Arenibacter algicola: one gene and its partner. The protein of the gene in region 1 interacts with the protein of each later gene in a pairwise test. Links are inferred from orthologs where the notes say so. Each region holds a gene or a part of one and is shown on either strand. Other genes may lie near its edges. The genes, in order: U735_RS0119485 and U735_RS0102710.

The links.
Region 2: the proteins of U735_RS0119485 (region 1) and U735_RS0102710 interact in binary tests that used the Escherichia coli proteins (3 or more experiments, as listed by UniProt). The link is inferred for Arenibacter algicola from one-to-one orthologs.

Annotation. Positions count from the first base shown.
Region 1 is NZ_JPOO01000003.1:2,088,293-2,091,589, reverse strand. Bases 82-3,047 are described here. They hold U735_RS0119485 (ABC-F family ATP-binding cassette domain-containing protein), read left to right. Parts: upstream 82-589; coding sequence 590-2,506; downstream 2,507-3,047. Other genes in these bases: U735_RS0119480 (leucine-rich repeat domain-containing protein), read left to right, coding at 2,672-3,047; U735_RS0119490 (DUF983 domain-containing protein), read right to left, coding at 132-524; U735_RS0119495 (NAD(P)/FAD-dependent oxidoreductase), read left to right, coding at 82-142. Outside these bases: more of U735_RS0119495, read left to right, coding at 1-81; more of U735_RS0119480, read left to right, coding at 3,048-3,297. UniProt on the Escherichia coli protein: Genetic data indicate it may be involved in ribosome assembly or function.
Region 2 is NZ_JPOO01000001.1:651,010-654,653, forward strand. The notes cover bases 320-3,632. They hold U735_RS0102710 (2-oxoglutarate dehydrogenase E1 component), read left to right. Parts: upstream 320-621; coding sequence 622-3,432; downstream 3,433-3,632. Other genes in these bases: U735_RS0102705 (alpha-ketoglutarate decarboxylase), read right to left, coding at 320-517; odhB (2-oxoglutarate dehydrogenase complex dihydrolipoyllysine-residue succinyltransferase), read left to right, coding at 3,548-3,632. In the rest of the region: more of U735_RS0102705, read right to left, coding at 1-319; more of odhB, read left to right, coding at 3,633-3,644. UniProt on the Escherichia coli protein: E1 component of the 2-oxoglutarate dehydrogenase (OGDH) complex which catalyzes the decarboxylation of 2-oxoglutarate, the first step in the conversion of 2-oxoglutarate to succinyl-CoA and CO(2).

The DNA of each region.
Region 1 (3,297 bases):
TTTGCTCAATGGTCTGGGTTCACGTGGGGTAATGATCGCCCCAATGGCGTCCATGCAACTTTATGCCTTAATAGAAAATAAAGAGGCTATTGTGCCCGAAATGGACCTATGCCGTTTTACCAAGAAGCATTTTAGGAATTGATCTTAGTGGTGGCCTTTGGGTCGTATTTTATGAAGAAATTGATCCAGATGTTTCGCGATACCCTAATGATAAATGGCATAAATACGATCATTGTAGCAATGATTGCAATAAATGTATTTATCAAGGTAGCTTTGAAAAATAAAAAGGCAATTACGAAAGCGGCTACGGCAAAGGCTACACCTACACCGTAACTAACATACATGGCCCCGTAAAAAAAAGAGGGTTCTATTTTATATTTGGTTCCGCAATGCGAACAACGCTCGTTCATTTTGAAGATATTGCCCAAATGATATGGGTTTTTGTCCTGATACATACTCTCTTCATGACATTTAGGACAAGTTCCTGTTAAAATGCTGTAGAGTTTGTTTCCTTTTTTTAACATTTGCAAAAAGTTTCTACAAAATTACATTTTTGTAGCATTAATTAGTGTAACAATAGTCACCGAATATGCTTAATATCCACAATCTCTCCGTTTCTTTTGGAGGAGAATATCTGTTTGAAGAAATATCTTTCCGTTTAAATTCCGGAGATCGAGTTGGTCTAATAGGAAAAAATGGAGCAGGGAAATCTACGCTTTTGAAAATTTTATCAAAGGATATGCCCATAGATTCGGGTACTATAGCCTCTGATAAGGATCTTAAAATGGGATTCTTGAGACAGGATATCGATTTTGATCTAGGTAGGACGGTGCAGGAAGAGGCGCATCAGGCCTTTGAGGAAATAAAAGCTTTGGAGTTGAGGTTGGACGAGATTAACCATCAGTTGGCAGAACGTACCGACTATGAAAGTGAGGCCTATAATCAATTAATTATAGACTTGAACGATGTAACCCATCATTATGAGATATTGGGAGGGTACAACTATCAGGGCGAAACCGAAAAAGTATTGTTGGGTCTGGGTTTTAAACGTGAGGATTTTGATCGTAAAACAGAAACCTTTTCCGGAGGTTGGAGGATGCGGATAGAATTGGCAAAACTTTTGTTACAGAGCAATGACGTGCTCTTGTTGGATGAGCCAACAAACCACCTGGATATAGAATCAATTATTTGGTTGGAAAATTTCCTGAAGAATTATCCAGGGGGTGTAATGATAGTCTCCCACGATAAAATGTTTTTGGATAATGTTACCAATAGGACTATTGAAATTTCCTTGGGAAGGATATATGATTACAATAAGCCCTACTCCAAATATTTGGTACTAAGGAACGAAATAAAGCAACAGCAGCTAAATGCCCAGAAAAACCAAGAGAAGGAAATACAGCAGGCGGAAAGACTGATTGAAAAGTTCAGGGCCAAATCCACAAAGGCTTCCATGGCACAGTCCCTGATCAAGAAGCTCGATAAAATGGAGCGGATAGAGGTTGATGAGGATGACAATAGTGTAATGAACCTAAGATTTCAAATTTCCGTTACCCCTGGTAAAGTTGTAACAGAAATAGAAGGTCTGTCCAAGAGTTATGGGGATAACCATGTTTTAAAGAAAATAGACCTATTGATAGAGCGCGACTCCAAGACGGCCTTTGTTGGACAAAATGGGCAAGGGAAATCCACTCTCGCTAAAATAATGGTGGGAGATTTGAATCATAAGGGGCATCTAAAATTAGGGCATAATGTTCAAATCGGTTATTTCGCACAAAATCAGGCAGAATATTTGGATGGGGAAAAGACTATTTTGGATACCATGATAGATGCGGCCAATGAAAAGAACAGAAGTAAAGTTAGGGATATATTAGGGTCTTTTTTATTTAGGGGCGATGAGGTGGAGAAATATGTAAAAGTACTATCCGGAGGTGAGCGGAATAGATTGGCCCTTGCTAAAATGTTACTACAGCCCTTTAATGTGTTGGTTATGGATGAGCCAACAAACCATTTGGATATTAAATCCAAGAATGTGCTTAAGCAGGCACTTCAGAATTTTGATGGAACATTGATATTGGTGAGTCACGATAGGGATTTTTTGCAAGGCCTTACCAACAAGGTATATGAATTTAAGGATGGTAGCATCAAAGAATATCTTGGGGATATCGATTTCTATTTGGAACAGAGGAAAGTTGATGATTTCAGGGCTATAGAAAAGAAGCAAACAGTAGTTCATAAAAAAGAAAAACCCCAGGAGAAACACATCGATTTCGAAGATCAAAAAAAGATAAAATCCTTAAAAAATAGGCTCAGTTCAACGGAAAGTGACATTGCCAGCTTAGAAAAAGAGATAGCTGCAATTGATCATGACCTACTTATGAATTATGATGCAACAATTGCAAAGGCCAATTTTTTCGATTCATATCAAAAGAAAAAAAAGAACCTCGAAAGCCTAATGAAAACTTGGGAAAATATCACTTTGGAACTCGAAGAAATCTCTTTGTAGGAAATAAATCCAAGTGGTTGAATTTCTCTCACCACAACTTTTGGCACTTTCACAACAAATATGGGCCTTTCTAGCTTTTTTCATCGAGTATTTTTGCTGTTTGACGGACAATAACCTTATTTTGTAGGGTAAATCTTATTCCTTATTTAGGATAAAAGTGAAAATATGAGAAAAAGCATATTTATGCTATTTATGGTTATAATTGGGCAATTTTTGTCCGGGCAGGTTTCTGATCTGGAAAAAAATGCGCTTATAGACCTCTATAACAGTGCTAAGGGCGATACCTGGACCAAGGGGTGGGATCTGAATGCCCCGGTTGCTAGCTGGGAGGGTATAACCCTAGAGAACAATAAGGTGGTATCCGTTAATTTAATGAATAACAATCTTAGGGGGAGCATACCAAATTCAATAGGCGACCTAAAGAATTTAAAGGTATTGAACCTTGCTCTAAATAATATAGGAGGGAGTATTCCGGAAGGTATAACGGAATTAAAAAAATTGGTTGTGCTAAGGTTGGGTAAAAACAAGATAACAGGAGGGATACCTAAAAATATTGGGAGTCTGGAAAAACTTCTTGTACTGGATCTGTTTTATAATGACCTTTCTGGAGAATTGCCCCAAAGCATGAGTGAGATTAAAAGGCTAAGGGTAATATTGCTTTCCCATAACGGATTAAGTGGTTCTATTCCTTTGACCTTTGGAAATTTAAAATATTTAGAACGTTTGGAGTTGGGCGATAACAATTTTAGTGGTGAAGTGCCAGAGAGTCTGGAAAACCTGACCAATCTAAA
Region 2 (3,644 bases), on another replicon or contig:
TTACAAAGGGCATAAAGGCATCGGCATAAATACTTCTTTGTTGGTCGTGCAAAACATTGTATCGTATGCCCACGGTTACATTCCTATTGCCGTAACCTATACCCAGAAACAAGGCCGGTGACCAATAATTTTCTTCCTGGTTGCCACCGTCAAGTTCAAGTACACGATATACCCTAAGCTGTTCCATTTCGGCAGAAAGTTGTAATGCACGAATTGGATTGAACAAGGAAAGTACACTGCCTCCATAAGCCACTAATTTTGCATTGCGAAATTTGGCATAGTTGAAGTTGACTCCCAATCCTACCCCGAATTGCTCGTTGGCTTGGTAAATGGCACTGGGAGAGATAGATGCATTGAAGGAATTATTGCCAAAACCGAGGCCTAAATTGCCTCCAAAATATACCTGGTTCCAAAAATCGGAATTCCCTGGGGTGGGTTGCGAGTAACCTAAGCCCCAAAATGCCGTGAAAAAAACACATAAAATCACGCTTTTTTTTAAGGAATGACGATTTAACATAATTATTGTAATAATTTTCCATTATTCAGGGCTAAGATAAGCTTAGATATGCTAAATGTTGTATTTTTGAATAAATTTTGTTCAAAAGACAGAGAGACTTTTTCATGGATAAATATTCCTTTTTAAACGCTGCGCATACTTCTTATTTCGCAGAATTATACGATAAGTATTTAATAAATCCCGATAGTGTAGAGCCTAGTTGGAGGGCCTTTTTTCAAGGGTTCGATTTTGGCATGGAAAATTCCATGGATGGGATGGTCGATGAATTGCAGACGGCACCATTGTCTGTGGCTGGTGGTCACGAGGTAGAGGTTCCGGAGAAACTTCAGAAGGAGTTTCAGGTAGTTCGACTCATAGATGGGTACAGGACTAGAGGGCATTTGTTTACCAAAACAAATCCAGTGAGGGAGAGAAGACAGTATTTCCCCACTTTGGAAATTGGGAATTTTGGCCTTGCTCCAAGTGATTTGGATACCACATTTACCGCAGGGGAAATTTTGGGAATAGGCCCTAGCACCTTGCGTGAAATCATACAGCACCTTACAAGCATATATTGTGATGCCATTGGGGTGGAATATATGTATATCAGAAACCCGGAGAGGGTGGAATGGATCCAAAATTGGTTGAATGTCAATGACAATCATCCCAAATACGATGCCGACAGGAAAAAGCATATTCTTAAAAAATTAAATGAGGCGGTTTCCTTCGAAGGATTCCTGCACACCAAATATGTGGGTCAAAAGAGGTTTTCTTTGGAAGGAAATGAATCGTTGATACCGGCATTGGATGCGGTAGTGGAAAAAGCTGCCGAAATGGGGGTGGAGCAATTTGTTATGGGTATGGCCCATAGGGGCCGCTTGAATGTTCTTACCAATATATTTGGCAAGAAGGCAAAGGATATCTTTAGTGAGTTCGATGGTAAGGATTATGAGCAGGAGATTTTTGATGGGGATGTGAAATACCATTTGGGGTGGACTTCTGAACGGAAAGCCAACAATGGAAAAAAAATAATAATGAATATTGCGCCAAACCCTTCCCACTTGGAGACTGTTGGTGCGGTAGTTGAAGGTATCGCCAGGGCAAAGCAGGATGCTCGTTATAAAGACGATTTTTCCAAGGTATTGCCTATTGTAGTGCATGGTGATGCTGCCATTGCAGGGCAGGGATTGGTTTATGAAGTGGTGCAAATGGCAAATTTGGATGGTTATAAAACCAATGGTACCATTCATATTGTTGTAAATAATCAAATTGGGTTTACTACCAATTATTTGGATGCCCGTAGCTCTACTTATTGTACGGACGTGGCCAAAGTAACCTTGAGTCCGGTGCTACATGTTAATTCGGACGATCCGGAGGCAGTTGTTCATGCCTCGCTTTTTGCCTTGGAATTTCGTATGCGTTTTCAAAGGGATGTATTTTTAGATCTTTTGGGGTATAGGAAATATGGGCATAACGAAGGTGATGAGCCGCGTTTTACCCAGCCAAAACTGTATAAAGCAATTGCCAAGCATAAAAACTCGAGGGACATTTATGCTGCAGCATTGATTAAGGAAGGTATTATAGGTGACGGTTTTGTGCAAGAGTTGGAAGAACAATACAAAGCTTCTTTGGAGGAGGAATTGGAAGATTCCAGAAAAGAGGATAAGACCGTGATAACCCCCTTTATGGCCGATGAATGGAGCGGTTATACCCATGTGCGCGAGTGGGAGATGATGGATCCGGTGGATACAAAATACGATAAAAAGAAACTTACGGATATAGCCAAGGTGTTGACAGAGTTGCCCAAGAATAAGAAGTTCTTGCGCAAAGTTGAGAAATTGGTGAACGATCGCAAGGCTATGTTTTTTGAAAATGATACCTTGGATTGGGCCATGGGAGAGCTTTTGGCCTACGGTACTCTTTTGGAGGAAGGTTACGGGGTGCGTATGTCCGGACAGGATGTTGAAAGAGGTACTTTTTCACACCGCCATGCCGTAATGAAAGTGGAAGAAAGTGAGGAGGAAGTAATGCTTTTAAACCACATTTCGGATAAACAGGGAACTTTTCAAATATATAATTCACTTTTATCGGAATATGGTGTAGTTGGTTTTGATTATGGATACGCTATGGCGAGCCCCAATACCTTAACGATTTGGGAAGCTCAATTTGGGGATTTTAGCAATGGTGCCCAGATTATGATAGATCAGTACATATCCGCAGCGGAGGATAAATGGAAATTACAGAATGGTTTGGTAATGCTGTTGCCGCACGGGTACGAAGGTCAGGGCGCAGAACATTCGTCCGCCCGTATGGAGCGATATTTACAATTATGTGCAAGGGATAATATGTATATCGCCGATGTAACTACCCCTGCAAATATGTTCCATTTGTTGAGAAGGCAAATGAAGGTGAATTTCAGAAAGCCTTTAATAGTGTTTACACCAAAAAGTTTGTTGAGGCATCCACGGGCCGTATCAACGGTTGAGGAATTTGCAAACGGGGAATTCCAAACGGTAATTGATGATGCAACCGCCGAGGTGTCCAAAATTAAGAGCATGGTATTCTGTACCGGTAAATTCTATTACGACCTTTTGGCTTATAAGGAGGAAAATAATAGGGAAGACGTAGCCTTGGTAAGGGTAGAACAATTGTTTCCGGTGCCGACAAAGCAAATGAAGGCAATAATGGATAAATATAAAAATGCCGAAGACAAGGTTTGGGCACAGGAGGAACCGAGGAATATGGGTGCTTGGGGTCATTTAACCATGCATTTCAGTGAGGCACATAAATTAAGGGTAGCCTCCAGAAGATTTTACGCTTCCCCAGCAGCCGGTAGTGCAGTACGTTCCAAGCGTCGTCATCAGCAGGTAATAGATTATGTTTTTGATATAAACAAAAACAATATGGGAAGAAACCCGGAGTCTACTGATAATTAGTATTATTTATTTTGGGGATTGATCGGTGGAAACTCCTAAATGTCCAAAAGGAAAATTTGATAAAGGTTAGAATTAAGAACGAGTTTAGACAAAACACAAATTAAAATTATAAAACATGATTTTAGAAATGAAAGTCCCTTCTCCAGGGGAATCCATTACGGAAGTAGAGATAGCAGAATGGCTGGTGAGCGATGGTGATTACGTGGAGAAAG